DNA from 4 places in the Leclercia sp. genome. Region 4 is predicted to be linked to each of the others. Evidence: predicted binding sites of a transcription regulator. Region 4 holds the regulator's gene; each other region holds the start of a gene.
What was found. Region 4 encodes PurR, which represses purine synthesis genes. Its sites were predicted from a motif close to CANGCAAACGTTTGCNTG; they were not measured.

Region 1: a site for PurR is predicted at 3,615-3,632, ahead of galS (HTH-type transcriptional regulator GalS). Genes of this name have one in related genera too.
Region 2: a site for PurR is predicted at 3,931-3,948, ahead of cvpA (colicin V production protein). Genes of this name have one in related genera too.
Region 3: a site for PurR is predicted at 2,317-2,334, ahead of purE (5-(carboxyamino)imidazole ribonucleotide mutase). Genes of this name have one in related genera too.

What each region holds. Positions count from the first base shown of each region.
Region 1 is NZ_DAIQCE010000001.1:208,496-216,145, forward strand. Features, by position in the region: gene fghA (S-formylglutathione hydrolase) at 1-349, opposite strand, end outside; gene V7Q49_RS00885 (YbfB/YjiJ family MFS transporter) at 491-1,624, shown strand; gene folE (GTP cyclohydrolase I FolE) at 1,742-2,410, shown strand; gene yeiB (DUF418 domain-containing protein YeiB) at 2,428-3,585, shown strand; gene galS (HTH-type transcriptional regulator GalS) at 3,741-4,763, shown strand; gene mglB (galactose/glucose ABC transporter substrate-binding protein MglB) at 5,055-6,053, shown strand; gene mglA (galactose/methyl galactoside ABC transporter ATP-binding protein MglA) at 6,125-7,645, shown strand.
Region 2 is NZ_DAIQCE010000001.1:71,752-79,401, forward strand. Features, by position in the region: gene truA (tRNA pseudouridine(38-40) synthase TruA) at 1-61, shown strand, start outside; gene V7Q49_RS00285 (DedA family protein) at 89-748, shown strand; gene accD (acetyl-CoA carboxylase, carboxyltransferase subunit beta) at 891-1,796, shown strand; gene folC (bifunctional tetrahydrofolate synthase/dihydrofolate synthase) at 1,865-3,133, shown strand; gene dedD (cell division protein DedD) at 3,123-3,818, shown strand; gene cvpA (colicin V production protein) at 4,004-4,492, shown strand; gene purF (amidophosphoribosyltransferase) at 4,526-6,043, shown strand; gene V7Q49_RS00315 (UbiX family flavin prenyltransferase) at 6,133-6,702, shown strand; gene argT (lysine/arginine/ornithine ABC transporter substrate-binding protein ArgT) at 7,000-7,650, shown strand, end outside.
Region 3 is NZ_DAIQCE010000002.1:206,977-214,626, reverse strand. Features, by position in the region: gene mnmH (tRNA 2-selenouridine(34) synthase MnmH) at 1-598, opposite strand, end outside; gene purK (5-(carboxyamino)imidazole ribonucleotide synthase) at 673-1,740, opposite strand; gene purE (5-(carboxyamino)imidazole ribonucleotide mutase) at 1,737-2,246, opposite strand; gene V7Q49_RS10315 (hypothetical protein) at 2,420-2,608, opposite strand; gene V7Q49_RS10310 (YdgH/BhsA/McbA-like domain containing protein) at 2,679-2,888, opposite strand; gene lpxH (UDP-2,3-diacylglucosamine diphosphatase) at 3,031-3,753, opposite strand; gene ppiB (peptidylprolyl isomerase B) at 3,757-4,251, opposite strand; gene cysS (cysteine--tRNA ligase) at 4,548-5,957, shown strand; gene V7Q49_RS10290 (metal-dependent hydrolase) at 6,045-6,566, opposite strand; gene V7Q49_RS10285 (substrate-binding domain-containing protein) at 6,639-7,650, opposite strand, start outside.
Region 4 is NZ_DAIQCE010000001.1:1,367,923-1,375,572, reverse strand. Features, by position in the region: gene mdtK (MdtK family multidrug efflux MATE transporter) at 1-181, opposite strand, end outside; gene V7Q49_RS06435 (riboflavin synthase subunit alpha) at 404-1,048, shown strand; gene cfa (cyclopropane fatty acyl phospholipid synthase) at 1,083-2,231, opposite strand; gene punC (purine nucleoside transporter PunC) at 2,511-3,707, opposite strand; gene punR (DNA-binding transcriptional activator PunR) at 3,823-4,755, shown strand; gene purR (HTH-type transcriptional repressor PurR) at 4,752-5,777, opposite strand; gene cydH (cytochrome bd-I oxidase subunit CydH) at 6,073-6,162, shown strand; gene V7Q49_RS06405 (MFS transporter) at 6,328-7,494, shown strand; gene sodB (superoxide dismutase [Fe]) at 7,530-7,650, opposite strand, start outside.

The DNA of each region.
Region 1 (7,650 bases), 1.2 Mb from region 4:
TCCGGTAATGCCGCGCCCAGGGTTCCTGGGTGGCATTCAGGTAGAATCCGGCGCCTTTGCCCAGGTCGTAACCGGCATCGTCCGCTACGTCATCGCCGCGCGGGCTGGTGTCGGGCATAACCAGAGCGATCCCCAGCTCCGCCGCCACCCGCTGGGCACCTGCTTTGGTCGTGAAGTTCTCATCGTTGCAGGTCAGGCCGGAGAGCCAGTACAGCACCGGCGGTTTTGCCGCACCGGTAGCCGGGGGCAGAAAAATACTGAACGTCATCGCGCAGTTCAGCACCGCCGAGTCATGACGCCAGCGCTGCTGTCGACCTTCAAAACAGTGGTGCTCTTCGAGCAGTTCCATGCAGGGCTCCTTCAGGAAGGGTGTATAGAGAGATGGAAGTCATAATACAGATAATTCAATAACGCGTGAGTAACTTTCACTTCCGCATTAACGACATATCCTGCATCATGAATTTACGAAACTTTAACAACTGGAGTGGTCATGGCGCTGCGTATCGCGCTCAGCGGATTTGTGGTTCTGGTGGTGGCGATGGGAATAGGGCGCTTTGCCTTTACCCCACAGGTGCCACTGATGATTGCGGCAGGGCAACTGACCCTGACCAGCGCCGGGCTGGTGGCGGCAATGAACTATCTCGGCTATCTGGTGGGGGCATGGGATGCCATGCGCGCGCACCGGTTTGTCGAGGGCCGTCTGTGGCTGGGGATTGTGGGCGCGGTGGCGCTAACCCTGCTCTCAGCCGTTGCGGATAACGCCCTGGTCCACGGGCTGCTGCGGTTTGTGATTGGCTGCATGAGCGGCTGGTCGATGGTGCTGGTGGCCGCCTGGACCAACGAGCGGCTGGCCCATTTCGGCAAGCCGGGCCTGAGTGCCGCGGTCTTCGCCGGGCCGGGGGCAGGCATCACTATCAGCGGTCTGCTGGCGGTATGGATCCAGGCGCACGGGTTGTCGGCCAGCGCCGCCTGGCAAATCTACGGCGTGCTGGCCCTGGTGCTGATCGCGCTGGTGGCTCGCTATCTGCCGCGGGCCGGACAGCTGCATCGTCCGGGCACCACGCCGGAGCCGCTGACGCTGACCCGCAATTTGCGTCGTCTGGTCTGGAGCTACAGCCTCGCCGGATTTGGCTACATCCTCCCGGCGACCTTTTTGTCGCAGATGGCGGCGCTGCGCTTCCCGGGCAGCGCGTTTGCCCAGTTTGTCTGGCCGGTGTTCGGCGTGGCCTCGGTGCTGGGCATTGCCCTGAGTATTGCCCTGCGCCATGTCTCCACCTCGAATCGCAGGCTGGCGCTGGTGCTCTGGCTGCAGGCGGTGGGGGTGATTGCCGCCTGGCTGCTGCCGGGGATGGCCGGTCTGGTGACCGGGGCGCTGTTAGTGGGTGGCGGATTTTTATGTGCGGTGCAGCTCTCGTTGCTCTACGGGCGCGAGCTGGCACCGAATCATACGCGGTACATGGCCGGGTTACTGACGACCGGCTATGCGGTCGGGCAGCTGATTGGCCCGATGACCTCGGCGCTGTCGAGCTGGCTTACTCAGCAGCTGGAGCCCGCTCTGGGCCTTGCGGGTGTCGCCCTTTTCGTGGCGGGTGGGCTGGTCTGGCAGCGTCAGGTTGAAAGGTAACGGCAATTGGAATAATTATCGCGGTGAATACTGGATTATGCTCGCCGCCTCACGCACAATGAGTGCACATTTTGCCCCACGGAGGGCAGAAGAGCACCGCACCTGCAGGAGAAAAGAATGTCATCAATGAGTAAAGAAGCAGCTCTCGTCCACGAGGCGCTGGTCGCACACGGTCTCGAAACCCCGCTGCGCCCACCGGTTCAGGATCTGGACAACGAAACGCGTAAACGTCTTATTTCCGGGCATATGACCGAAATCATGCAGCTGCTGAATCTCGATTTGAGCGATGACAGTCTGATGGAGACCCCGCGTCGCATCGCCAAAATGTATGTCGATGAGATTTTCTCGGGGCTGGATTATGCCAACTTCCCGAAAATCACCGTCATTGAAAACAAAATGAAGGTGGATGAAATGGTGACGGTGCGTGATATCACCCTGACCAGCACCTGTGAACACCATTTTGTCACCATCGACGGCAAAGCGACCGTGGCCTATATTCCGAAGGACGCGGTAATTGGCCTGTCGAAGATTAACCGCATCGTGCAGTTCTTTGCCCAGCGTCCGCAGGTGCAGGAGCGTTTAACCCAGCAGATCCTCATCGCGCTGCAGACGCTGCTTGGCACCAACAACGTGGCGGTTTCCATTGATGCGGTACATTATTGCGTGAAAGCGCGCGGCATTCGCGATGCGACCAGCGCCACCACCACGACCTCTTTGGGTGGCCTGTTTAAATCAAGCCAGAACACCCGTCAGGAGTTCCTGCGCGCCGTGCGTCATCGCGACTGATCGTTAGGGCAGAATACATGGAAAGAAATGTCACGCTGGATTTCGTTCGTGGCGTCGCGATTCTGGGTATTCTGCTGCTCAATATTAGCGGCTTCGGTCTGCCGAAAGCCGCTTATCTCAATCCTGCCTGGTATGGCGATATTACCCTCAGCGACGCCTGGACATGGGCGGTGCTGGATCTGTTCGCCCAGGTTAAATTCCTCACTCTGTTTGCCCTGCTGTTCGGGGCTGGCCTTCAGCTGCTGCTGAAACGCGGTAAACGCTGGATCCAGGCCCGACTTTCGCTGCTGGTCCTGCTCGGCTTTATTCATGGCCTGCTGTTCTGGGACGGCGATATTCTGCTGGCCTATGGGCTGGTGGGGCTGATCTGCTGGCGCATTATCCGCGATGCGCAGGATATTAAAAATCTCTTCAATACCGGGGTGGTGCTGTTCGTCATCGGCGTTGCCATTCTGCTGCTGCTGGGAGTGATTTCGGGCGGCTCCACCAATCGCTCCTGGGTGCCAGATGCGGCCAACCTGCAGTATGAGCAGTACTGGAAGCTGGGCGGCGGAGCGGAGGCCATCAGCAACCGGGCCGATATGCTGGGTAACAGCCTGCTGGCGCTTGGCGCGCAGTATGGCTGGCAGCTGGCGGGGATGATGCTGATCGGCGCTGCGCTGATGCGTACCGGCTGGCTGAAAGGCGAATTTAGCCTGCGTCATTACCGGCGTACCGGGCTGTGGCTGGTGCTGATCGGTCTGGCGATTAATCTCCCGGCGGTGATCGCCCAGTGGTATGTGAGCTGGGATTATCGCTGGTGTGCGTTTCTGTTACAGGCGCCGCGCGAGCTGAGCGCGCCGTTTCAGACCATAGGCTATGCCGCGCTGATGTATGGCTTCTGGCCACAGCTCTGCCGTTTCCGGCTGGTCATGGCGATAGCCTGCGTGGGGCGTATGGCGCTCAGCAACTACCTTCTACAGACACTGATCTGCACGACTCTGTTCTATCACCTCGGCCTGTTTATGCAGTTCGATCGCCTGCAGCTGCTGGGCTTCGTTCTGCCCATCTGGCTGGTGAATATCCTGTTCTCCGTTTTCTGGCTGCGTCATTTCCGTCAGGGACCGCTGGAGTGGCTGTGGCGACAATTGACCGCACGTGCTGCAGGGGTTTCATCAAATAATACATCCGGATAACGATCTGGATCACAATCATTAACAAAACGGATGTAACCGTTTTCATCCTTGTGAGCTTCTTCACGTAGTCCTCCCGTTCTCGCTGCCAGAATAGTCACCTTGCTAAACACAGGGGGTGTCTGTGAGTTGCTGCAATCTAAATAAGGATGGTGAATATGATCACCATTCGTGACGTCGCGCGTCAGGCGGGCGTTTCTGTCGCTACCGTTTCCCGGGTTCTTAACAACAGCGCGCTGGTCAGTCCGGAGACGCGCGAGAGCGTGATGAAGGCCGTCACCGCGCTGGGCTACCGGCCAAACGCTAACGCCCAGGCGCTGGCGACCCAGGTCAGCGACACCATCGGCGTGGTGGTGATGGACGTGTCGGATGCCTTCTTTGGTGCCCTGGTGAAAGCCGTGGACATGGTCGCTCAGGAGCACCAGAAATACGTGCTGATCGGCAACAGCTATCACGAGGCGGAAAAAGAGCGTAATGCCATTGAGGTGTTGATTCGCCAGCGCTGTAACGCCCTGATTGTGCACTCAAAAGCCTTAAGCGATGAAGAGCTCTCTTCCCTGATGGAGCAGATCCCCGGCATGGTGCTGATCAACCGCATCGTGCCCGGCTATGCCCACCGCTGCGTCTGCCTTGATAACGTCAGCGGAGCGATGATGGCGACGCGGATGCTGGTGAATAACGGCCATCAGCGCATCGGCTATCTTGCATCAAGCCACCGCATTGAAGATGACGAAATGCGGCGTGAAGGCTGGCAGAAAGCCTTGCTGGAGCAGGGCATTGCCGCATCGGACAGCTGGATCGGCACCGGCGCGCCGGACATGCAGGGCGGGGAAGCGGCCATGGTGGAGCTGCTCGGGCGCAACCTGCAGCTGACCGCGGTCTTTGCCTATAACGACAGCATGGCCGCAGGCGCGCTGACGGCGCTGAAAGATAACGGCATTGCGGTGCCACAGCATCTGTCATTGATTGGTTTCGATGATATCCCGATTGCCCGTTACACCGACCCACAGCTGACGACGGTGCGCTACCCGATCGCCTCTATGGCGCGGCTGGCCACGGAGCTGGCGTTACAGGGCGCCGCAGGGAAGCTGGATATCAACGCAACACACTGTTTCATGCCGACTTTAGTGCGTCGCCATTCGGTTGCCATTCGGCAAATTGTGGCACCGATCACTAACTAATAATTCGCCGTGATGTAACCGTTTTCAATTTGTGAGTAAATTCACAGTAAGTTAACAATGCGCTGTCTATGATGTCAGCGTTTTAGTGACTGAAACGTTATGTAACGGTGAATAATCACTTTCACTATAGTCAGGACACGTTAAACATCCAAAAAAACGCATTCTGGAGCGTTACCGACCAAGGAAGATAGAAATTTTATAAGTGGACTTCGGCCGGCATTAACGTTTCATTAACATTTGCCCGCCGATCGTTATTCACACGAACTACCCTGCATAAAAACCGGAGATATCATGAATAAGAAGGTGTTGACTCTGTCTGCTGTTATGGCAAGCATGCTTTTTGGTGCAACCGCGCACGCTGCAGATAGCCGTATTGGTGTGACTATCTATAAATACGACGATAACTTTATGTCTGTTGTGCGTAAGGCCATCGAAAAAGAGGGTAAATCAGCGCCAGACGTGCAGCTGCTGATGAATGACTCCCAGAATGACCAGTCCAAACAGAACGACCAGATCGACGTACTGCTGGCAAAAGGCGTGAAAGCACTGGCAATCAACCTGGTTGACCCGGCGGCTGCAGGCACCGTTATTGAGAAAGCACGTGGCCAGAATGTGCCAATCGTGTTCTTCAACAAAGAACCTTCCCGTAAGGCGCTGGATAGCTACGACAAAGCCTTCTACGTGGGCACCGACTCCAAAGAATCCGGCATCATTCAGGGCGACCTGATTGCCAAACACTGGGCGGCCAACCCGAACTGGGATCTGAACAAAGACGGTCAGATTCAGTTTGTTCTGCTGAAAGGCGAGCCAGGCCACCCGGATGCTGAAGCACGTACCACTTATGTGATCAAAGAGCTGAACGACAAGGGTCTGAAAACCCAGCAGCTGGCATTAGATACCGCTATGTGGGACACCGCTCAGGCGAAAGACAAGATGGACGCATGGCTGTCCGGCCCGAACGCTAACAAAATCGAAGTGGTTATCGCCAACAACGATGCGATGGCAATGGGTGCAGTAGAAGCGCTGAAAGCACACAACAAATCCTCAATCCCGGTATTTGGCGTGGATGCTCTGCCAGAAGCGCTGGCACTGGTTAAATCTGGCGCAATGGCCGGTACCGTGCTGAACGATGCTAACAACCAGGCGAAAGCCACCTTCGATCTGGCGAAAAACCTGGCAGACGGCAAAGGCGCTGCTGACGGCACCAACTGGAAAATCGACAACAAAATTGTTCGCGTACCTTACGTTGGCGTAGATCAGGAAAACCTGTCGCAGTTCACCGGCAAATAAGTTTTAGCATTCCACTGGGCGCAGCTTCTGCGCCCTTTTATCACGCGACGCGAGGCCGAGAAGGTATAATTATGGTCAGCACAACGACTCAGTCGTCCGGTGAATACTTGTTGGAAATGAGCGGTATCAACAAGTCTTTTCCCGGTGTTAAAGCACTGGATAATGTTAATTTAAAAGTACGGCCTCACTCCATTCACGCCTTAATGGGTGAAAACGGTGCGGGTAAATCAACATTATTGAAATGCTTATTTGGGATCTATTCAAAAGATTCTGGCAGCATTCTTTTTCAGGGGAAAGAGATCGATTTCCATTCTGCCAAAGAGGCACTGGAAAACGGTATTTCGATGGTTCACCAGGAACTTAACCTGGTTCTTCAGCGTTCTGTTATGGACAATATGTGGCTGGGTCGTTATCCGACCAAAGGCGTATTTGTCGATCAGGACAAAATGTATCGCGATACCAAAGCGATTTTTGATGAACTGGATATTGATATCGATCCGCGCGCGCGCGTGGGTACGTTATCAGTTTCACAGATGCAGATGATCGAAATCGCCAAGGCCTTCTCCTATAACGCGAAAATCGTGATTATGGATGAGCCGACCTCTTCATTAACGGAGAAAGAGGTGAACCACCTGTTCACTATTATCCGTAAGCTGAAGGATCGCGGCTGCGGCATCGTTTATATCTCGCATAAAATGGAAGAGATCTTCCAGCTGTGTGATGAGATCACAGTGCTACGCGACGGCCAGTGGATCGCCACCCAGCCGCTGGAAGGGCTGGATATGGACAAGATCATCGCCATGATGGTCGGTCGTTCCCTGAACCAGCGCTTCCCGAGCAAAGAGAACAAGCCGGGCGAAGTGATTCTGGAAGTGCGCAACCTGACGTCATTGCGCCAGCCTTCCATTCGCGATATCTCCTTCGACCTGCACAAAGGAGAGATCCTCGGGATTGCCGGTCTGGTCGGGGCCAAGCGTACCGATATCGTGGAGACCCTGTTCGGGATTCGTGAGAAATCCGGCGGGACCATTACCCTGCACGGTAAAAAGATCAATAACCATAACGCCAACGAAGCCATTAACCACGGTTTTGCGCTGGTGACGGAAGAGCGGCGCTCGACCGGTATTTATGCCTATCTGGATATTAACTTTAACTCCTTAATTTCTAATATTCATAATTACAAAAACAAAATCGGTCTGTTGGATAATTCCCGCATGAAAAGCGATACCCAGTGGGTAATTGACTCTATGCGCGTAAAAACCCCAGGACATCGCACGCAAATTGGCTCGCTCTCCGGTGGTAACCAGCAAAAGGTGATTATTGGCCGCTGGCTGTTAACCCAGCCTGAAATTCTGATGCTGGATGAACCGACCCGTGGTATCGACGTCGGCGCAAAATTTGAGATTTATCAGCTGATTGCTGAATTAGCCAAGAAAGATAAAGGGATTATTATTATTTCGTCCGAAATGCCGGAATTGTTAGGGATCACCGATCGTATTCTGGTCATGAGCAATGGTCTCGTTGCCGGAATTGTTGAAACCAAAACGACAACGCAAAACGAAATTTTGCGTCTTGCGTCTTTGCACCTTTAAGCTTA
Region 2 (7,650 bases), 1.3 Mb from region 4:
TTACCCGGATCGTTTTGACCTTCCGAAACCGCCAATGGGCCCGCTGTTTTTAGCGGACTGATAGCCGTGCAATAAAGGTTTAGACAATATGGATTTAATTCGCTTTCTGATTGATTTCATTCTGCATATTGATGTTCACCTGGCAGAGCTGGTCGCTGATTACGGCGTCTGGGTCTATGCCATTCTGTTCCTGATCCTGTTTTGTGAAACCGGACTGGTGGTGACGCCGTTCTTACCGGGCGATTCGCTGCTGTTCGTGGCGGGGGCGCTGGCCTCTCTGGAAACCAACGACATCAACGTTCACCTGATGGTGGTTCTGATGCTTATCGCCGCGATCCTTGGCGATGCGGTGAACTACACTATAGGTCGGCTGTTTGGCGAGCGGTTGTTCAGTAACCCGGACTCAAAAATCTTCCGTCGCAGCTATCTCGATAAAACCCATGCGTTTTACGAGAAGCACGGTGGTAAAACGATTATTCTCGCGCGCTTCGTGCCGATCGTCAGAACCTTTGCGCCGTTTGTTGCGGGAATGGGTCACATGTCGTACCGTCACTTCGCGCTCTATAACGTGACCGGCGCGTTGCTGTGGGTACTCAGCTTTACCTACGCGGGATATTTCTTCGGGACCATTCCTATGATTCAGGAAAACCTCAAGTTACTGATCCTGGGGATTATTGTGGTCTCCATTTTGCCGGGGGTGATCGAAATTATTCGTCACCGACGCGCGGCGGCAAAACAGACAAAATAAAAGCACGACTGCGGTTCGACCACTTTTTTATCCAAAGTTTCGGGCTGTTATGTTTTAATGTGCAACATTCATGGTCTGTCGGGGGCAAAAATGGCATTATGCGCCCCTTGCAGCAAACCTGGTTCAGGCAGAAAGGTTATCAATGAGCTGGATTGAACGAATTAAAAGTAATATCACCCCAACCCGCAAAGCGAGTATTCCTGAAGGGGTGTGGACCAAATGTGACAGCTGTGGCCAGGTTCTGTACCGCGCCGAGCTGGAGCGTAATCTGGAAGTTTGTCCGAAGTGCGATCACCACATGCGTATGTCGGCGCGTAACCGCCTGCATAGCCTGCTGGATGAAGGTTCTCTGGTTGAACTGGGCAGCGAGCTTGAGCCGAAAGATGTGCTGAAGTTCCGCGACTCCAAGAAATACAAAGACCGTCTGGCCTCTGCGCAGAAAGAGACCGGCGAGAAAGACGCCCTGGTGGTGATGAAAGGCACCCTGCACGAGATGCCGGTTGTCGCAGCGGCATTCGAGTTCTCCTTTATGGGCGGCTCGATGGGTTCCGTAGTTGGCGCGCGCTTTGTGCGTGCGGTTGAGCAGGCGCTGGAAGACAACTGTCCGCTGATCTGCTTCTCCGCCTCCGGTGGTGCCCGTATGCAGGAAGCGCTGATGTCGCTGATGCAGATGGCGAAAACCTCCGCAGCGCTGGCGAAAATGCAGGAGCGCGGTCTGCCGTACATCTCCGTACTGACCGACCCGACCATGGGCGGCGTATCGGCGAGCTTCGCGATGCTGGGCGATCTGAACATCGCTGAACCGAAAGCGCTGATCGGCTTTGCCGGCCCGCGCGTTATCGAGCAAACGGTACGTGAGAAACTGCCGCCGGGCTTCCAGCGCAGTGAGTTCCTTATCGAGAAAGGCGCTATCGACATGATCGTCCGCCGCCCGGAAATGCGCCTGAAACTGGCCAGCGTCCTGGCGAAGCTGATGAATCTGCCGTCGCCGAGCCCGGATGAGCCGCGCGAAGGCGTGGTGGTACCGGATCAGGAACCCGAGGCCTGATAACTGAAAAGGGCAGGGCCAATGGCGCTGCCCTTTTGCTTTCTAACCGTAACTGAAAAGCGCGCAACATGGAAAATATCACTCTTCCCCAAGCCACGTCGCCTCTGGCCGCGTGGCTTTCTTATCTGGAAAACCTGCACAGTAAAGCCATCGACATGGGACTCGAGCGCGTCAGCCAGGTAGCGGCGCGCCTTGACGTTCTGAAACCGGCTCCCTTTGTCTTCACCGTGGCGGGCACCAACGGCAAAGGCACCACCTGCCGCACGCTGGAGTCCATGCTGATGGCCGCGGGCTACAAAGTAGGTGTCTACAGCTCGCCGCATCTGGTGCGCTACACCGAGCGCGTGCGGGTGCAAAACGCAGAGTTAGCCGAATCGGCGCATACCGCCTCGTTCGCCGAAATCGAAGCCGCGCGTGGCGACACGTCACTCACCTATTTTGAATATGGCACGCTGTCGGCGCTGTGGCTGTTTAAGCAGGCGCAGCTGGACGTGGTGATCCTCGAAGTCGGGTTAGGCGGGCGTCTGGACGCCACCAATATCGTCGATCCGGACGTGGCGGTGGTGACCAGCATCGCGCTGGATCATACCGACTGGCTGGGGCCCGATCGCGAAAGCATCGGCCGTGAAAAAGCCGGTATTTTCCGCGCGGGCAAACCGGCGATTGTTGGTGAACCTGAAATGCCGCATACCATTGCTGATGTGGCCCAGGAGAAGGGGGCGCTGCTGCAGCGTCGTGACGTCGACTGGCGCTACAGCGTGACACAGAACGGCTGGCGCTTTGAAGATGCTAAAGGCGCGCTGGATAATCTGCCGCTGCCACAGGTGCCGCAGCCGAATGCCGCCACGGCGCTGGCCGCACTGCGCGCCAGCGGTCTGGCGGTAAACGAGCAGGCCATCCGCGACGGTATTCAGCAGGCTATCCTCGCCGGGCGTTTCCAGACGGTGAGCGAATCGCCGCGTCTGATTCTGGATGTGGCGCATAATCCTCACGCCGCGGCCTATCTCGCAGGACGTCTCAAATCATTGCCAAAAACCGGGCGCGTGCTGGCGGTTATCGGTATGCTTCATGATAAAGATATTGGCGGCACGCTGGCCTGCATGGAGAGTGTGGTCGATAGCTGGTATTGTGCACCTCTGGAAGGCCCGCGTGGGGCAACGGCTGAACAGCTGATGGAACATCTCGGCGAGGGCCAGAGCTTTGCCAGCGTGGAGCAGGCATGGCGCGCGGCGATGGCGGACGCCAGACCAGAAGATACCGTGCTGGTGTGTGGATCTTTCCACACGGTGGCACATGTCATGGACGTAATGGATGCGGGGAGAACCGGTGGCAAGTAAGTTTCAGAACCGTTTAGCAGGCACCATTGTGCTGGTGGCGCTGGGGGTGATTATTCTCCCCGGGCTGCTTGATGGACAGAAAAAGCATTATCAGGATGAGTTCGCGGCGATCCCGCTGGTGCCGAAACCGGGCGACCGGGATGAGCCGGACATGCTGCCGGCGGCAACGCAGGCGCTACCTGCTCAACCGCCTGAAGGGGCGGCGGAAGAGGTGCAGGCGGGCGATGCCGCAGCACCATCCTTAGATCCGTCGCGTCTGGCGGCCGGTAACAGTAACGAACTGGATCCGGCGGCAGTCGAGCAGTACGCGCCAAAACCGGTGCAGAAACCGAAGCCGGTTGAGAAGCCGAAACCGCAGCGCGATAACACCAGCCAGCAGCTGGCGGCGGCCACGGAAACCCCACCGGCCAAATCGGCGGCAGAAGAGAAACCGGCCCCGACCGGTAAAGCCTACGTGGTGCAGCTCGGCGCGTTGAAAAATGCCGACAAGGTCAACGAGGTGGTGGCCAAACTCCGTGGCGCGGGGTATCGCGTTTACACTTCACCTACGACGCCGGTACAGGGTAAAATCACCCGTATTCTCGTCGGCCCGGATGCATCGAGAGATAAGCTGAAAGGGTCGCTTGGCGAGCTGAATCAACTCTCCGGTCTGAGCGGCGTGGTGATGAACTACAGCGTGAACTGAGTTTTTCTCTGACTAAAAAACAGGCGTAGCAGATTGCCTGAGAAGGTAACCCGCCTGGGGCGCTGAACATTTTTTCAGCGCTTTTTTTATTTACGCGCGGGAAGGAAATCCCTACGCAAACGTTTTCTTTTTCTGTTAGAATTCGCCCCGAACTGGATGACAGGGCGTTTAATCGTGGGACGTATATGGTCTGGATTGATTACGCCATCATTGCGGTGATAGGTTTTTCCTGTCTGGTTAGCCTGATCCGTGGCTTTGTTCGTGAAGCGTTATCGCTGGTAACCTGGGGCTGTGCCTTCTTTGTTGCCAGTCATTACTACACTTACCTGTCTGTCTGGTTCACGGGCTTTGAAGATGAACTGGTCCGAAACGGAATCGCCATCGCGGTGCTGTTTATCGCGACGCTGATTGTTGGCGCCATTGTTAACTTCGTGATTGGCCAGCTGGTTGAGAAAACCGGTTTGTCAGGAACGGACAGGGTGCTTGGGATCTGTTTCGGTGCCTTGCGAGGGGTGTTGATTGTCGCCGCGATACTGTTCTTCCTTGATACCTTTACCGGGTTCTCAAAAAGTGAAGACTGGCAGAAATCGCAGCTGATCCCGCAGTTTAGCTTCATCATCAGATGGTTCTTTGACTATCTGCAAAGCTCGTCGAGTTTTTTGCCCAGGGCATAAACCCTGAGATGTGGCTTAACGAGGAAATGACGAATGTGCGGTATTGTCGGTATCGCCGGTTTCATGCCGGTAAACCAGTCTATTTATGACGCATTATCGGTGCTTCAGCACCGTGGGCAGGATGCTGCGGGTATCATCACCATTGATGCACACAACTGCTTCCGTTTACGTAAGGCCAATGGCCTGGTCAACGATGTGTTTGAAGCCCGCCATATGCAGCGTCTGCAGGGTAACATGGGTATTGGTCACGTTCGTTACCCTACCGCAGGCAGTTCCAGCGCCTCTGAAGCGCAGCCTTTCTACGTTAACTCCCCGTATGGCATCACGCTTGCCCACAACGGCAACCTGACCAACGCCCACGAGTTGCGTAAAAAGCTGTTTGAAGAGAAGCGTCGCCACATTAACACCACTTCAGATTCTGAAATTCTGCTTAACATCTTTGCCAGCGAACTGGATAACTTCCGTCACTATCCGCTGGAAGCCGACAACATTTTTGCTGCCGTGGCAGCCACTAACCGTCTGATTCGCGGGGCCTATGCCTGCGTAGCGATGATTATCGGCCACGGTATGGTCGCGTTCCGCGATCCGAACGGGATTCGCCCGCTGGTGCTGGGGAAACGCGATATTGGCGATGGCCGCACCGAGTATATGGTGGCCTCCGAAAGCGTGGCTCTGGATACGCTGGGCTTTGAGTTCCTGCGTGACGTTGCTCCGGGCGAAGCGGTGTACATCACCGAAAAAGGCCAGCTGTTTACCCGCCAGTGTGCGGAAAACCCGGTCAGCAACCCGTGCCTGTTCGAGTACGTCTACTTTGCCCGTCCGGACTCCTTCATCGACAAAATCTCCGTCTACAGCGCCCGCGTAAATATGGGCACCAAGCTCGGCGAGAAAATTGCCCGCGAGTGGGAAGATCTGGATATCGACGTGGTTATTCCGATTCCGGAAACCTCCTGCGATATCGCACTCGAGATAGCCCGCATTCTGGATAAACCGTACCGTCAGGGCTTTGTGAAAAACCGCTACGTTGGCCGCACCTTTATCATGCCAGGCCAGCAGCTGCGCCGTAAATCGGTGCGCCGCAAGCTGAACGCCAACCGCGCGGAGTTCCGTGATAAGAACGTGCTGCTGGTGGATGACTCCATTGTGCGGGGCACCACTTCAGAGCAGATTATCGAGATGGCCCGTGAAGCGGGTGCGAAGAAGGTCTATCTGGCCTCTGCGGCACCGGAGATTCGCTTCCCGAACGTCTACGGTATCGACATGCCGACCGCTAACGAGCTGATCGCTCACGGTCGCGAAGTGGACGAGATCCGCCAGATCATCGGTGCCGACGGCCTGATTTTCCAGGATCTGAACGATCTGATCGACGCGGTGCGCGCCGAGAATCCGGATATCCAGCAGTTCGAGTGTTCGGTGTTCAACGGTATCTACGTCACCAAAGATGTGGACCAGAAGTATCTGGACTACCTCGACTCTCTGCGTAACGACGATGCGAAAGCCGTGCAGATGGCGAACGATCTCGAAAGCTTAGAGATGCACAACGAAGGTTAATCCTTCTCACAGGCGAGGGCGTCCGCCCTCGCTTGCAACTCCCGCCAAAATCCTGCACAGTCTGCCCAGTTACAGTAAGGGCGATAATCATGAAACGATTGATAGTAGGGATCTCAGGGGCCAGCGGCGCGATTTACGGTGTCCGTTTGCTGCAGGTATTACGCGACGTCGCTGACGTTGAAACCCATCTGGTGATGAGCCAGGCTGCGCGGCAGACCCTCTCTCTCGAAACCGATTACTCCCTGCGCGACGTTCAGGCGTTGGCCGACGTGGTGCATGATGCCCGCGATATCGCGGCCAGCATCTCCTCCGGGTCGTTTAAGACCGCGGGCATGGTGATCCTGCCCTGTTCCATCAAAACCCTCTCCGGCATCGTCAACAGTTATACCGATACCCTGGTAACCCGCGCCGCCGACGTGGTGCTGAAAGAGCGCCGCCCGCTGGTGCTTTGCGTGCGCGAGACTCCGCTGCATCTGGGCCACCTGCGGCTGATGACGCAGGCTGCTGAACTGGGGGCGGTACTCATGCCGCCGGTCCCGGCGTTTTATCATCGTCCGCAAAGCCTGGATGAGGTAATTAACCAGACGGTGAACCGGGTTCTGGATCAGTTCGATATTGAGCTGCCGGACGATCTCTTCACCCGCTGGCAGGGCGTCTGACGGGAAAAGTGTCCTGCCCTGGGGCAGGTCAGCGCAACGTGCCCTGTTTCAGGGCAATTCTGCAACCGCGATCATATCCTCAACATTTAATTCCTTTTTTCCTTTCTTCCCACTGCGGTTCGTTTGGCAGACCTGCTATCTTTCACCATTAAGGCAATCTTGCAACCTTTCGTTAACATATTTAACGCCGAAATTTTGCACTCATTGCAATCTGGCATAAGACCTGCAAGGGATCGCCTGTAACAACACACAACACAACCTAATACATAATAAAATCACGACACTTGAGGGTAATGTATGAAGAAGACGGTTCTGGCTCTGTCTTTGCTGGTGGGATTAAGTACCGCGGCAAGCAGCTATGCGGCGCTCCCACAGACCGTACGTATCGGTACCGACGCGACCTATGCGCCGTTCTCATCGAAAGATGCGAAGGGCGACTTTGTCGGGTTTGATATCGACCTGGGAAATGAGATGTGCAAACGCATGTCCGTGAAATGCACTTGGGTGGGCAGCGACTTCGATGCGCTGATCCCCTCCCTGAAAGCCAAGAAAATCGACGCGATTATCTCTTCACTCTCCATCACCGAGAAACGCCAGCAGGAGATCGCCTTCTCTGAAAAACTCTACGCAGCGGACTCCCGTCTGATTGCGGCGAAAGGCTCGCCTGTCCAGCCGACCATTGATTCGCTGAAAGGCAAACACGTCGGCGTTCTGCAGGGCTCCACGCAGGAAGGCTTCGCCAATGCCAACTGGCGTGAGAAGGGCGTGGATGTGGTGGCTTACCAGAACCAGGATCTGATCTATTCCGATCTGGCGGCAGGGCGTCTGGATGCCGCTTTCCAGGATGAAGTCGCGGCAAGCGAAGGCTTCCTGAAACAACCGGCAGGGAAAGAGTTTGCTTTTGCCGGCCCGTCGGTTAAAGACAAAAAGTACTTTGGTGACGGCACC
Region 3 (7,650 bases), on a different contig from region 4:
TTTTCAGCAGCTCCACCGCGAGATGATTTTCAAAGCTGGCCTGCGAAAGCTGCGGCGTCAGCGTGCGGCCAAACGACGAGCCGCGATGGTGCGCCAGCCCTTCAAGATCGATCCCGTCAGGACGGGCCTTCACCAGCAGCGTTTTGCCGCTGCCGGTACAGCCGCCAATCAGCACGGTCGGCTTTTGCACCTGCTCAACGGTGGCCTGGATCGCCGCCTGACGCAGCGCCTTATAACCGCTGCGGATCAGCGGATAATCGACCCCTGCCGCTTTCAGCCACGCCTGCACGATATGCGAGCGCTGCCCACCCCGGGCGCAGCAGAGATAACCCTGAGGTTGCGCGAGACAGGCGGTGCGCCAGGCTTCCAGGCGCTGGTCGCGCGTCTCGCCGCTCACCAGACGGTGGCCGAGCGCGAGGGCTGCCTCCGGCCCCTGGCGTTTATAGCAGGTGCCTACGGCGGCGCGTTCGTCGTCATTCATTAATGGCAGGTTGATCGCCGCAGGCATCGCGCCCTGGGCAAATTCCACGGGGGCGCGCACGTCGATTATCGGCGTGTCGGCGGTAAGTATGGCGCGGTAGTCCGTCCCATCGTTCATAAGGATCCCTCAAAACAGCGATGGGCAGGATTTTACGCCGGGGAAGGGGAAGATCAACTCCCCGGCGGTAAGACTTAGCTTAGCGTTGCCTGCGCCCAGGCGATACCGCTGGCGTATTCCGGCGGTAGCAGGGGGACAATGGCTTCGAGCGTGGCGCTCAGACGAGGAATATCGCTGTCGTTCAGGTTCAGGTGGCCGACCTTGCGTCCCGGACGCACCTCTTTGTCATACCAGTGCAGATGCACCAGAGGCAGCTTCAGCCAGTCGTAGTTCAGATCGGTGCCGATCAGGTTGATCATCACCGACGGGCTATTGACCACCGGCTGCGGCAGCGGCAGCCCGGTAATGGCGCGCAGGTGCAGCTCAAACTGGCTGATGGAAGCGCCGTTTTGCGTCCAGTGGCCGCTGTTGTGCACGCGCGGGGCCAGCTCGTTGATCAGCAGGCCGTTCGGGGTGACAAAGCACTCCATTGCCATCACGCCGACGTAGCCCAGCTCCTGCATAATGGCCGAGAGCATGCTTTCGGCCTGCGCCTGCTGAGCCGCATTGGCCTGCGGGAAGACTACGCTGGTGCGCAGAATGCCGTCCTGATGCAGGTTGTGCGTCAGGGGATAAAAGACGGTGCTGCCGTCGTGGGCACGGGCGCCCACCAGCGACACTTCACCGCTGAAGTTAATGCCCTGCTCAACGATGCACTCGCCGTAGCACTCATCCGGCAGCTGGTCGGTTTCACCGGCCCGCAGACGCCACTGGCCGCGTCCGTCGTAGCCACCCACGCGGCGCTTGACGATCGCCAGCTCGCCCAGAGTGGCAAACACGCCGGACCACTGGCCTTTCTCCGTCAGCAGCTGCCACGGCGCGGTGGCAAGATGCAGATCGTCAAACAGCTGCTTTTGCGTCAGACGGTCGGCAATGATCGGGAAGACGTCGCGATTAACGAAGGCGTTGTGGCGCGCCAGCTCGCGGGTCAGAGCGGTCTCTGGCCAGCGCTCAATCTCGGCGGTAATGACGCTTTGCTGGAAGGGCACGGCTTCAGGTTCATCGTCCAGCCCGACCGGCCAGACGGCGATCCCCAGCGGTTCACCGGCCTGACGCAGCATGCGGCCTAACTGACCGTTACCGAGGACGCAAACCTGTTTCATGCCGCACCTCGCGGATCCGGGTTCTCCAGAACCTCGTCGGTCTGGGCGGTACGCCACGCGACCAGGCGCTGATGCAGTTCTTTATCGTGAGTGGCGAGGATCTGTGCGGCCAGCAGGGCGGCGTTAGCAGCACCCGCTTTACCGATTGCCAGCGTTCCTACCGGAATGCCGCGCGGCATCTGCACGATGGAGTAGAGGCTGTCGACGCCGCTCAGGGCTGCGCTTTGGACCGGGACGCCGAGCACCGGCACCAGGGTTTTGGCGGCAATCATGCCGGGCAGATGCGCAGCCCCGCCGGCACCGGCAATAATCACCTGATAGCCGTTCTCTTCCGCGCCTTCGGCGAAGCTGAACAGTTTATCGGGGGTGCGGTGTGCGGAGACCACTTCAACGTGGTGAGGAACATTCAGGATGTCAAAGATTTCGGCGGCGAACTGCATGGTAGCCCAGTCGCTTTTGGACCCCATCACGATGGCGACACGCGCCGGATTATTGCTGGAAGACATGCGTCTTAAAACTCCTGTGGTGCACAACTCTCGGCTTTTGAGGTGACAGAGAATAGCACGATACACAGGCAAGGAAAACGGTTGCGCGGCTAAAACTTCTGCCAAAGTCGGTCTGTTGCTGCAACGAAAAAGCCCGCCTTTCGGCGGGCTTTAACAGGATATCTGAACCTTTTTTACAGGAGATTGCCTGCGGTCAGGTTCTCTTTGTCGAAGGCATGGTTCACATCAATATGATTCTGATGCACTGCCGTGTCGATATTGGAGCCCGCCTCTGGCGCGGAGACGTGATGCGCTGCAGCCATTGCGCCAGATGACAGTGTTGCGGCCAGCAGCAGGGCGCTGACGATACTGATATTTTTCATTCTCTTTTCCTTGTTCATCGTATTGTCGCTGTCGCGGGTCTTCTCTCTGGCGGCACGGCAATCAGTTAAATTATTTGGTCAGTTCAGCGGTCATGTGCACGCGGTTGTCGAACTGTGCGCTGGTGATTTTGTACGCAGCACCTTCTTTAGCGGCCTGAGCGGCAATTTTCGCTTCGGCACGGTCCAGGGTGGAGGCGGTAGCGCTCACGCTCTGAGCGAAAGAACCGAAAGAGATCAGAGAAAGAGTGGCAACTGCAACGAAAGTTTTGATGGATTTCATGGTCGTATTCCTTAAGCTGTTTTGTTTGGAGTAGGGCGTTGTTGCCCTGATGTGAGTCATCATAGGCCGACCAGAGTGTGATTAAAATCAAAACAATTTGCGGATTGAATTCAAAAAATTTGAATGAATTTCAGGCGGGGTTTCAGAACGGAAAAGCGATCAGCTCCACGCCTTCGGGCGTGACCTTAATCATCGAGCCTTCGCTATGCCAGGCCCCTAACACCACGCGGTGGGCGGGCTCGCCGTTGACGGTCAGGTCGTGCACGTCCGGGCGATGGGTATGGCCGTGGATCAGCCACTGCACCTGATGTTTTTCCATCACGCTGACGACGGCCTGCGGATTGACGTCCATGATGGTCATCGATTTGCTGCTGTTGGCGGCCTTGCTGCCGGCGCGCATCTTCGCCGCAATGCGGCTGCGGATAAACAGCGGCAGGGCGAGAAACAGGGTCTGGATCCAGGGCGTATGCACTTTGGCGCGAAACGCCAGATAACCGGTATCGTCGGTGCAGAGCGTGTCGCCATGCATAATCAGAATTTTGCGGCCGTACAGATCGAGGACGGTCTCTTCCGCCAGCAGGGTCATGCTGCTTTCACGGGCAAAACGCTTGCCGATCAGAAAGTCGCGGTTGCCGTGGATAAAGAAGCAGGGGACGCCGGAGTCAACCAGCGCGTTAAGCGCACTCGCTATCTCGCGGTGCAGCGGGTTCGGGTCGTCGTCGCCAATCCAGGCTTCGAACAGGTCCCCCAGGATGTAAAGCGCATCGGCGTGCCGGGCTTCACCCTGTAAAAAACGCAGAAAACCGGCGGTGATCGCCGGTTCTTCTGTTTGCAGATGCAGATCTGCAATAAAGAGTGTCGCCACGAATTATTCGCTGACGGTCACGCTTGTGATCACGACGTCTTCTTTTGGAACGTCCTGGTGCATACCGCTGCGGCCAGTAGAAACGGCTTTGATCTTGTCAACCACGTCCATACCCTCAACCACTTCTGCGAACACGCAGTAGCCCCAACCCTGCAGGCTTTCGCCGGAGAAGTTCAGGAAGTCGTTGTCAGCCACGTTGATGAAGAACTGCGCGGTGGCAGAGTGTGGTGCCTGAGTACGGGCCATCGCCAGGGTACCGCGGGTGTTTTTCAGACCGTTGTTCGCTTCGTTTTTGATCGCGTCTTTGGTCTCTTTCTGGTTCATACCAGGTTCAAAACCGCCACCCTGGATCATAAAGCCGTTAATCACACGGTGGAAAATGGTGTTGTTGTAGAAACCTTCGCGGCAGTAGTCCAGGAAGTTTTTAACTGTTTCAGGCGCTTTGTCATCAAAGGTTTTGATTACGATATCGCCATGATTAGTGTGGAAAGTAACCATTTTTGCATCCTGTTCCGTTATAGTGGTGCTTCGACCCCGTGGGGGGCCACAATAAGCGCTTGTTATAGCATAACCTCACGGCGCGATCACCTTGCATTGTGTGCTGCTTCAGGTTTGAATTATCGGACACGCTTCATCCTTTAAGTTGCCTCATCGTTGGCTGCGTTCAGAAACCCCGGTCACATAGTTATCTATGCTCCCGGGGATTTCTTCTCTTGCCGCCTTGATGCAACTTAAATGATTTTGCGTGTAGAATACGCCGTTTTCACCCACACACGTCTCACATGGAATCTTCGATGTTAAAAATCTTCAACACACTGACGCGCCAAAAAGAGGAATTCAAACCTATTCATGCCGGGGAAGTCGGCATGTACGTGTGTGGTATTACCGTTTACGACCTCTGTCATATCGGCCATGGCCGTACCTTTGTTGCGTTTGACGTGGTATCACGCTATCTGCGTTTCCTCGGGTACAAGCTTAAGTATGTACGCAATATCACCGATATCGACGACAAAATTATCAAGCGTGCTAACGAGAACGGCGAAAACTTCGTCGCCTTAGTCGATCGCATGATCGCCGAAATGCACAAGGATTTCGACGCGCTGAACATCCTGCGCCCGGACCTTGAGCCGCGTGCGACGCACCATATCCCTGAGATCATTGAGATCACCGAACAGCTGATTGCCAAAGGTCACGCCTACGTGGCGGACAACGGCGACGTGATGTTCGACGTGCCGACCGATCCGCACTACGGTCAGCTCTCTCGTCAGGACCTGGATCAGCTCCAGGCCGGAGCCCGCGTGGACGTGGTTGATGTGAAGCGCAACCCGATGGACTTCGTGCTGTGGAAGATGTCCAAAGAGGGTGAGCCGAGCTGGCCTTCACCGTGGGGCGCGGGCCGTCCGGGCTGGCACATCGAATGTTCGGCTATGAACTGCAAACAGCTGGGTAACCACTTCGATATTCACGGCGGCGGTTCCGATCTGATGTTCCCGCACCATGAAAACGAAATCGCCCAGTCCACCTGCGCCCACGACGGCGAGTATGTGAACTACTGGATGCACTCCGGGATGGTGATGATTGACCGCGAGAAGATGTCTAAATCGCTGGGCAACTTCTTCACCGTGCGCGACGTGCTGAAGTATTACGATGCCGAAACCATCCGCTACTTCCTGATGTCCGGCCACTATCGTAGCCAGCTGAACTACAGCGAAGAGAACCTCAAGCAGGCGCGTTCAGCGCTGGAGCGTCTGTACACCGCGCTGCGCGGGACTCTCCCATATATTCCAGAGTCAGGAGGGTTGGCAGAATTTCCACGCGGTATTGATTATGAAGATCGTTTCAAAGAAGCAATGGATGACGATTTTAATACTCCTTTGGCATATGCTGTTCTCTTTGAACTTGCGAAAGAAGTTAATCATTGCAAACAAAATAACGATTATTCCGGTGCAAATGTAGCTGCGGGTTATTTACGCAAGCTATCGGGAGTGCTGGGCCTGTTGGAGCAGGAGCCGGAAGTATTCCTGCAGAGCGGTGCTCAGACCGATGACGGGGAAGTGGCGGAGATTGAAGCCTTGATTAAAGCCCGTCTGGAAGCCCGTCAGGCGAAAGACTGGGCCGCTGCCGATGCCGCGCGTAACCGTCTGACCGAGATGGGTATCATTCTGGAAGATGGCCCGCAGGGTACCACCTGGCGCCGTAAGTAAGTCCGTAACGCCCGGCGGCGCGATGCTTGCCGGGCCTACAAAAGCACAGACGTAGGCCGGGTAAGGCGCAGCCGCCACCCGGCTTTTTTATCTCCGCCGCCACCATAACAACCCCATCAGCACCACACCCGGCAGCCACACCCACAGCAGCTCCGACAGAATTACCTGATGACCGTACGGCGTCATGTAGCGTGACAGCGCAAAAGGCGCGACCTTAATCACCTGCCAGGGCGCAAAGAAGCGTTCATCCGACCACGGCCATAGCCAGCCGACCCCTTTCCCGCCCGTGGTCACCGAATCCAGCAGGCTGTGCGAAAGCAATGACACCGTTAAAAACAGCCAGCAGCGCACCAGCCCGGCCCTGAACCATCGTCGGCCGATTAACACGCAGAGTAGCGGCACCACAAAGGCAAACAGCAGGGAGTGGGTAAAGCCGCGATGACCGAAAACATTGCCGTAGGCGACGCCAAACTTAAACGACAGCACGTCGGCATCCGGCAGCATGGCGAGGACGATCCCGGCGAACAGCAGGCGAGGGGGAATAACCCGGGTGCCCAGCCCTAAGCCGAGGCAAATCGGCACCGCGGCGTGGGTAATGATGGTTGGCATAACGATTATCCATGGCAAATCATGGAAATATAGCAGAGCGCGGCTGAACACAGTGCCGGGCGTAAATCTGAATTATGCCGATTCCCGGGCGATCAATTGCCCCGACAGGGTAATGCGCTGGGTTTGCAGCTCTGGCTCTTTCAGCTTGCGGATCATCAGCCCCGCCGCCTGACGGCCCGTCTCTTCGCTGGCCGAGGAGACATAGGTAAAGGACGGGGAGGTAAGATTGACGTGCAGCATATCCTCAAACCCCACCAGCGCCACCTGTTGGGTGAGAAACACATCTTTCCCCACGGTACGCCCGACGTGATGAATACCGGAGATGGAGCCGATCATCGCATCCGGGGAGTGGCAGAGCAGGGCAGTGATGGTGTTGTTCTTCTCCAGCAGCTGACGGGTGGCGAAACTCACCGCCTGGGTATCGTCGCTGCAGACCGGGGCGGATTCGTCGCGGAATACCAGCCCGTTTTGCGTCATCGCGCTGCGAAAACCGAGCAGGCGCTGCTCGCGGATCCGATCTCCTTCCATACCGCCGATATAGGCGATATTGCGATGACCGCGCTCAATCAGATAGCGGGTCGCCAGATGCGCCGCCTGGCGGTTATCGCGCATCACCAGATTGCAGGTCTCGTCCAGCAGCGACTGCGACACCGCCACCAGCGGCAGCGGACACTGGCGGATCAACGCCGGAAGGGCAGCATGACGGGTGTCAGAGGCCAGATAAATCACCCCGGCGACGCCCTGCTGCTTAAAGGAGAGCAGGCAGCGCTCCAGATGCTCGCCATCGTTCAGCGGCTGGCCGAGAAACACCATAAAACCCTGCTTTTCCAGCTCCTGGACGATACTTGCCATCACCTTGATGGAAAAGCTGTCGCTGAAATCACGCAGGATGAGACCAATCAGATTGGAGGTGTTGGCGCGAAGGTTGGCGGCGGCCACGTTATGCACATAGCCCAGGGCGGTGATGGCGGCGTGAACTTTTTCGATCGTCGCCTCGGAGATTTTTCCTTTCTGACGCAGGACCAGTGAGACGGTGGAGACGGAGACTCCTGCCTCGCGGGCGACATCAATGATGCTGACCTTC
Region 4 (7,650 bases):
CGAATAAAATAGCCGGCAGCCAGATGGAGGTGCCGATGGCGACCGCGGCCATGTCGGTAGCGCTGTAGCCGCCCGCCATCACGGTATCGACGAATCCCATCGAGGTTTGGGCGATTTGCGCGAGTATTACCGGGATCGCCAGAGCTAATAACTGACGCGCTTCAATCAAGTACTTCTGCACGTGAACACCTTTGATATTGTTGTTATTTGAAAGAGAAAAAGCCGCTGCGAAAAGCAGCAAAAAGAAGATGCGGGGAATTCCAGCTATTGTAGCGGGGATAAGCTAATTATCTAGTGAAAAAATCGCCAGAAAAGGTGGGGTACTGGCAACCTCTATTTTCAACTGTTATTGTGGTGCGATAAAACGGTGTCATCACCGAAGGAACAAACAGGAGTCGTAAGCATGTTTACTGGTATTGTGCAGGGCACCGCGAAACTGGTGTCCATTGATGAAAAACCCAACTTCCGCACCCATGTTGTCGCCCTGCCGGATGAGATGCTTGATGGGCTGGAGACGGGCGCATCGGTTGCGCACAACGGTTGTTGTCTGACGGTCACCGAAATTAACGGCAACCTGATCAGTTTCGATTTAATGAAGGAAACGCTGCGTATCACCAACCTGGGCGAGCTGGCTGAAGGTGATGTGGTCAATGTGGAACGCGCGGCGAAATTCAGCGATGAAATTGGCGGACATTTAATGTCGGGCCATATTATGACCACGGCTGAAATTTCTAAAATCCTGACGTCAGAAAATAACCGCCAGATCTGGTTTAAAGTTCAGGATCCGTCCTTAATGAAATACATCCTGTATAAAGGATTTATTGGTGTGGACGGCATCAGCCTGACGGTGGGCGAGGTGACGCCAACCCGTTTCTGCGTCCATCTGATCCCGGAGACGCTGCAGCGCACCACCCTCGGCAATAAAAAGCTGGGCCATCGGGTCAATATTGAAATCGATCCCCAAACCCAGGCCGTGGTCGATACCGTAGAGCGCGTGCTGGCAGCCAAAGAGGCGGCCGCTATCCAACAGACCCTCAACGACGCGTGATAAAAAAACACCCCGGCAAGCCGGGGTGTTTTGTTTAGCGCGCCACCCGCAGGCCGTGCTCCACGCCGCGGCTAAAGACCACCTGCCACAGATGAATATCCCGGGCGCGAAACGCCCCGGCACAGGCATTCAGGTAATAGCTGAACATCCGTTTAAATCGTTCGGAATAGTTGTCTGCGATCTCCGGCCAGGCGGCGAGGAAACGTTCATGCCATGCCATCAGGGTGGTATCGTAATCAGCGCCAAAATTATGCCAGTCTTCCATCACGAAATGGGGTTCGCTGGCATTGGCGATCTGGCGGACTGAGGGTAAACAGCCATTCGGAAAGATGTATTTATCGATCCACGGATCGACGCGATGATCGGTTTTTTGTGAACCAATGGTGTGCAGCAGAAACAGACCATCCGGCTTCAGGTTACGATCCACCACCTCAAAATAGGTGCGGTAGTTCTTCGGCCCGACGTGTTCGAACATCCCTACCGAGACGATGCGATCGAACTGGTCGCTCAGATCGCGGTAATCCTGCAACAGGATGGTGACATCCAGACCGGCACAGCGCGCCTGCGCCAGGCGTTGCTGCTCCGCTGAGATGGTCACGCCCACCACGCTGACGCCATGGTGATGCGCCATAAAATGCGCCAGCCCACCCCAGCCACAGCCGATGTCCAGCACCCGCATGCCGGGTTTCAGCTGCAGCTTTTCGCAGATCAGACGTAATTTATCCTGCTGTGCCTGCTCGAGGGTGGTCGCCTCTTTCCAGTAACCGCAGGAGTACTGCATGGTGGGGTCGAGCATGCGGCTGAACAGGTCGTTACCCAGATCGTAATGCTCTTTGCCGACGATCCAGGCGCGCTTTTTACTCTGCAGGTTGAACAGGCGGGCAGTGGCGATCCGCAGCGTATCCTTCAGGTGGCTGGGCAGCTGTTTTTCCAGGCCCGCCCGCAGGACGTTATTGAAAAAGATATCCAGCCGCTCACACTCCCACCAGCCGTCCATATAGCTCTCGCCAAGACCCAGCGAGCCCTGCTGCAGGACGCGTTTAAAAAAATCGGGGTGTTTTATTTGTAGATCGGAGGATGCCGGGCCGTTAATGGTAATACCCGCGCGGCTCAGCAATTCGTTGACTATCCGGAACCAGTCATCATTCCGGATGCTGACTTCTTCTATACACGATGAACTCATAGCTTCTCCATCACCTGATGTGATCAGAATCCATAAACAGCGTAGACGCTCTTTATGAAGAATGAGAAATTTCACGGTGTAACCCGTGAGGCTAATATCCGACGTAGAACAGAGGAAGGGAGAGGACCCTTGCCGAAAGGCCATCCATGGTAAAACGGGAGCACTCCGGCTCCCGTTAACACTTAATATTTTTAGTAATTATCAGAACGCTTCAGTCAGTATAGGACTGATATCGTAGTGATTCAACAGGATATTGTTAGCAAGCTAATCAATGTTCTGTCAAGCCCGGGAAGATTCGGCTTGCAGGCTGTCATCCTGCGGGCCTGCAGGGACGTACTGCATCCGGTAGCCCAGCGCCGCCAGCACCACGGTTGCTACCATCACGCTGGTGGTGGTCAGCAGCGGAGTAGCAATCAGCCACGATACCAGCAGGCTCGCCAGGAAGCAGAGGCCCAGTTGCAGGGTGTTTTGCAGAGCGGCTGCGCTGCCGGTCGCCTGCGGGAAGGGACGCAGGGCCTGCGCGACCACAATCGGGTAGATTGCGCCGTTCGCCACCGCCATCAGGCAGAAGGGGATCAGCAGCTCAGCCAGGCCCGCGCCCGGGATAAACCCGACCGCCCAGGTGGCGATCACGCTGAAGGCAAACAGCCCCAGCAGCCACGGCAGCATCTGGTGGCCCTGCCACTTCTGCAGCGCGGCACGGCAGCCATAGCCACCGATCAGGAAGGCGATGGTCTGCGGCACGTAGCTCAGGCCGATCGCCGCCGGGCTGTAGCCCATGTCGCTGAGAATAAACGGCGAGCCGGTCAGCCAGGCGAAGAAGCTCGCGGAGCAGGCGGCGTAGATCAGCACGTTGCCGCGATAGGTGCGCGAGCGGAGCAGCGAAACAAAGGTAACGCGTTGCTCAGATTGTCCTTTTTTTGTCGCTGTCGGCTTCAGGAAAAACGCCGGGATCATCAGCACCAGGGTGATAACAAACAGCACTGCAAAAATGGCCTGCCAGCTGAAGTGGGCGAGGATCCAGCTGCCCAGCAGCGGCGCCAGCGCCGGAGAGAGACCGACCAGCGGCATGATGGTGGCGAAAATGCGGTTAGTGCGCGAGGCCGGGTAGTAATCGGTTACCAGCGCCTGCCAGGTCACCGCTGCGGCGCAGACCCCCACCGCCTGGATAAAGCGCAGCACCAGCAGCCAGGTGGCATCGCGGACCCACAGCATGCCGAGGCAGCCGAGGGCAAAAATGGCTAAACCAGCCAGCAGCACCGGCTTACGGCCGAAGCGGTCGGACATCGGTCCCCACAGCAGTTGGGCAAAGGCAAAGCCTGCCAGGAACAGGCTCAGGCTGGCGCTAATGGCGGCCGCCGGGGTTTGCAGATCCTCCTGCATGATCGAGAAGGCAGGCAGGTACATATCGGTGGCGAGGAAGCCCAGCACGCTTAAGCCGCCGAGCCAGACTAAAAATCCTTTCCCGGGTGTCATTGTTCTATTCTCCGTTTGGGCGCAGGTATGGGTAGGCGCTGAGTGTAGGGAGTGCAAACCCGCTTGTGAAACGCTAATATTTGGCGGTTGCGTTCAAAAATTTTGCAGGCAGAAAATGTGGTCAGAATATTCTCTTGAAGTGGTGGATGCCGTCGCGCGTAACGGCAGCTTCAGCGGAGCAGCGCAGGAGCTGCATCGCGTTCCGTCCGCCATCAGCTATACCGTGCGTCAGCTGGAGGAGTGGCTGGCGGTGCCGCTGTTTGAACGGCGTCATCGCGACGTGGAGTTGACCCCCGCCGGGACCTGGTTTCTGAAAGAGGGGCGGTCTGTTATCAAAAAAATGCAGATCACCCGCGAACAGTGTCAGCAGATCGCCAACGGCTGGCGCAGCCATATCTCCATTGCGGTGGATAATATCGTGCGCCCCGAGCGCACCCGGCAGATGATTGTCGATTTTTACCGCCACTTTTCGGACGTCGAGCTGCGGGTCTCGCAGGAGGTCTTTAACGGCGTCTGGGACGCGCTGGCGGACGGCAGGGTGGAGATGGCGATAGGTGCCACCCAGGCGATCCCGGTCGGGGGACGCTATGCGTTTCGTGATATGGGCACGCTGAGCTGGATTTGCGTGGTCGCCAGCCATCATCCGCTGGCCGCCATGGAAGGGCCGCTCAGCGATGATACCCTGCGCAACTGGCCCTCGCTGGTGCGCGAAGACACCTCCCGCTCGCTGCCGAAACGCATCACCTGGCTGCTGGACAACCAGCGGCGGATTGTTACACCCGACTGGGAATCGTCGGCCACCTGCCTCTCGGCCGGCCTGTGCGTGGGGATGGTGCCGGTGCATTTTGCCCGACCGTGGATCGACAGCGGCAAGTGGGTTGAGCTAACGCTGGAAAATCCCTTCCCGGATGCGGCGTGCTGCCTGACCTGGCAACAAAACGATATGTCGCCGGCTTTGGCCTGGCTGCTGGATTATCTGGGAGACAGTGAAACGATGAACCGGGAGTGGCTGCGGGAGCCAGAGATGCTGGCTCCCGGAGAGGATTAACGGCGGTAGTCGCGGAACGGACCATCCGCGACGGAGCGGCGTTCAATCAGGCGCGGATGTACCTCAATGGACTGGGACTCTTCGCGCTTATTGACGATACGGTCCAGCAGCATATTGAAGGCGGTCTCCCCCAGCGAATCTTTCGGCTGGTGGATGGTGGTCAGCGCCGGGGTAAAGAAGCGGGCGTTGCGCACGTTATCATACCCGATCAGCGAAACGTCCTGCGGAACGCGCAGACCCATCTCATCGGCGGCGCAGAGCGCACCCATCGCCATAATATCCCCGCCGCAGAAGATGGCGGTTGGACGCGGGCTCTGGGAGAGGATCTGCTGCATGGCGCGGTAGCCGGACTCCGGCTCAAAGTCACCCTGCACGATCCAGTTTTCCGGCACCGTGATTAATGCCTCTTCCATCGCCTTCATAAAGCCCGCCAGACGCCCGGCACCGGTGTTGCGCTCCAGCGCCCCCGGGATCACGCCGATTTCGCGGTGGCCGCGTTCGATCAGATAACGACCGGCCATGTAGCCGCCTTCAAAGGCGTTATCGATCACCGAATCGGTAAAGTCGGCCTTCGCTTCGCCCCAGTCCATCACCACCATCGGAATATTGCGATACTCTTCCAGCATGGTGAGCAGGGGTTCCGGGTATTCGGAACACATCACCAGCAGACCGTCGACGCGCTTTTGCGCCATCATCGACAGATAGGCCCGCTGTTTTTCGAGGCTGTTCCAGGCGTTGCCGAGGATCAGGGTGTAGCCTTTCTGGAAGCAGTTCTTCTCTACCGCTTCAATAATTTCCGCAAAATAGGGCGCTTCACTGCTGGTCGCCAGCAGGCCGATCGATTTGGTGTGATTCACCTTCAGACTACGGGCCACGGCGCTTGGAGAGTAGTGCAGCTCTTTAATGGCCGCCCAGACGTTGTTGCGGGTCTCTTCCGCGACAAAGCGGGTTTTGTTAATAACATGTGATACGGTTGTAGTGGAAACGTTTGCGCGTTTCGCCACGTCTTTAATTGTTGCCATCAGATGTCACTCCAGACCATATCTAAGCTCCTGAAAAACCAATAGGTAAACGTTTGCCTTCACTCGCCCTAATTGCGCAATTTGAATTGCGGTACGCCGGGAAAACGACACAGGACGTCAGGAGGGGGTCAATGGCCGGTACGCTAATAAATTTAGCGTGGAATTTTGTCTTATCTTGGCCCAAAGGGGAAGAGCAAAAACCGATATCAATCTAAATCCTGCAAGATTTTTACCCTCAACTGTGTAAAAATGAGCAAGCTCACTCTTCGTAGGGTGATTAAAAGGAGAAAAATTGATGAGTACCGATCTTAAGTTTTCGCTGATTACTACCATTATTGTTCTGAGTCTGATTGTTGCCAGCGGTCTGACTGCGGCACTGCACTGATTGATGCGGGAGAGGTCAGCTCTCCCTCGTTCCTTTTCGCTTATTGTTACGCGCCCTGCAAAAATCTTTTGCTAAATTGTTAACTTCTCATTTTTTGTGATTGATGTCATGCTTTCGCCTTCATTGTTCTGTGTCGCCTGACGACACGGTGTCTGGAGTTGAAGTATGAGAATCAATTTTCCGCTGCTGGCCCTGGCCATTGGTGCCTTTGGTATCGGTACCACCGAATTTTCCCCGATGGGCCTGCTACCGGTTATTGCCCGGGGCGTGGATGTCTCTATTCCCGCTGCAGGCATGCTGATCAGCGCCTACGCCATCGGCGTGATGGTGGGCGCGCCCCTGATGACCCTCCTGCTGTCCCATCGCGGACGCCGCAACGCGCTGATCTTTCTGATGGCGATCTTTACCGTGGGTAACGTTCTCTCGGCGCTCTCGCCGGATTACACCACCCTGATGCTGTCGCGTATTCTCACCAGCCTGAACCACGGTGCCTTCTTTGGCCTCGGGTCGGTAGTGGCCGCAAGCGTGGTGCCGAAACACAAGCAGGCCAGCGCCGTCGCCACCATGTTTATGGGCCTGACCATCGCCAATATTGGCGGCGTGCCTGCCGCAACCTGGATGGGCGAAGTCATTGGCTGGCGGATGTCCTTCCTGGCTACCGCGCTGCTGGGTGTCGTCTCGATGATCGCGCTGTTCTTCTCCTTACCTGCGGGTGGGGCGGGCGAAAAGCCGGAAGTGCGCAAAGAGCTGGCGGTTCTGCTGCGTCCGCAGGTGTTATCTGCCTTGCTGACCACCGTCCTCGGCGCTGGCGCGATGTTCACCCTCTATACCTATATTGCCCCGGTGCTGCATGACATCAACCAGGCGACCCCGGCCTTTATCACCGCCATGCTGGTGCTGATTGGCGTTGGTTTTTCCATCGGCAACTATCTGGGCGGCAAGCTGGCGGATAAGTCCGTGAGCGGCACCCTGAAAGGCTTTTTACTGCTGCTGATTGTCATCATGCTGGCGATCCCTTGGCTGGCGCGTAATGAAGTGGGCGCGGCCGTGGCGATGGTGGTATGGGGCATGGCGACCTTTGCGGTGGTACCGCCGCTGCAGATGCGCGTCATGCGCGTCGCAAGCGATGCGCCGGGATTATCATCGTCTGTAAATATCGGTGCTTTCAACCTGGGCAATGCGCTGGGTGCGGCAGCCGGTGGGGCAGTGATATCCAGCGGGATGGGTTACAGCTTCGTACCGGTGATGGGGGCCATTATCGCCGCCCTGGGACTTATTCTGGTCTTTGCCTCCGGGCGAAAACAACCTGAGCCGGTTTGCGCCACCGAATAAAAATAACGCCGAAGGAGTTCCCTTCGGCGTTTTCATTATGCCGCGAAGTTCTTCGCCACAAATTCCCAGTTTACCAGCGCCCAGAAGTGCTCGAGGTAATTCGGGCGCGCATTACGGTAATCGATGTAATACGCATGTTCCCAGACGTCGACGGTC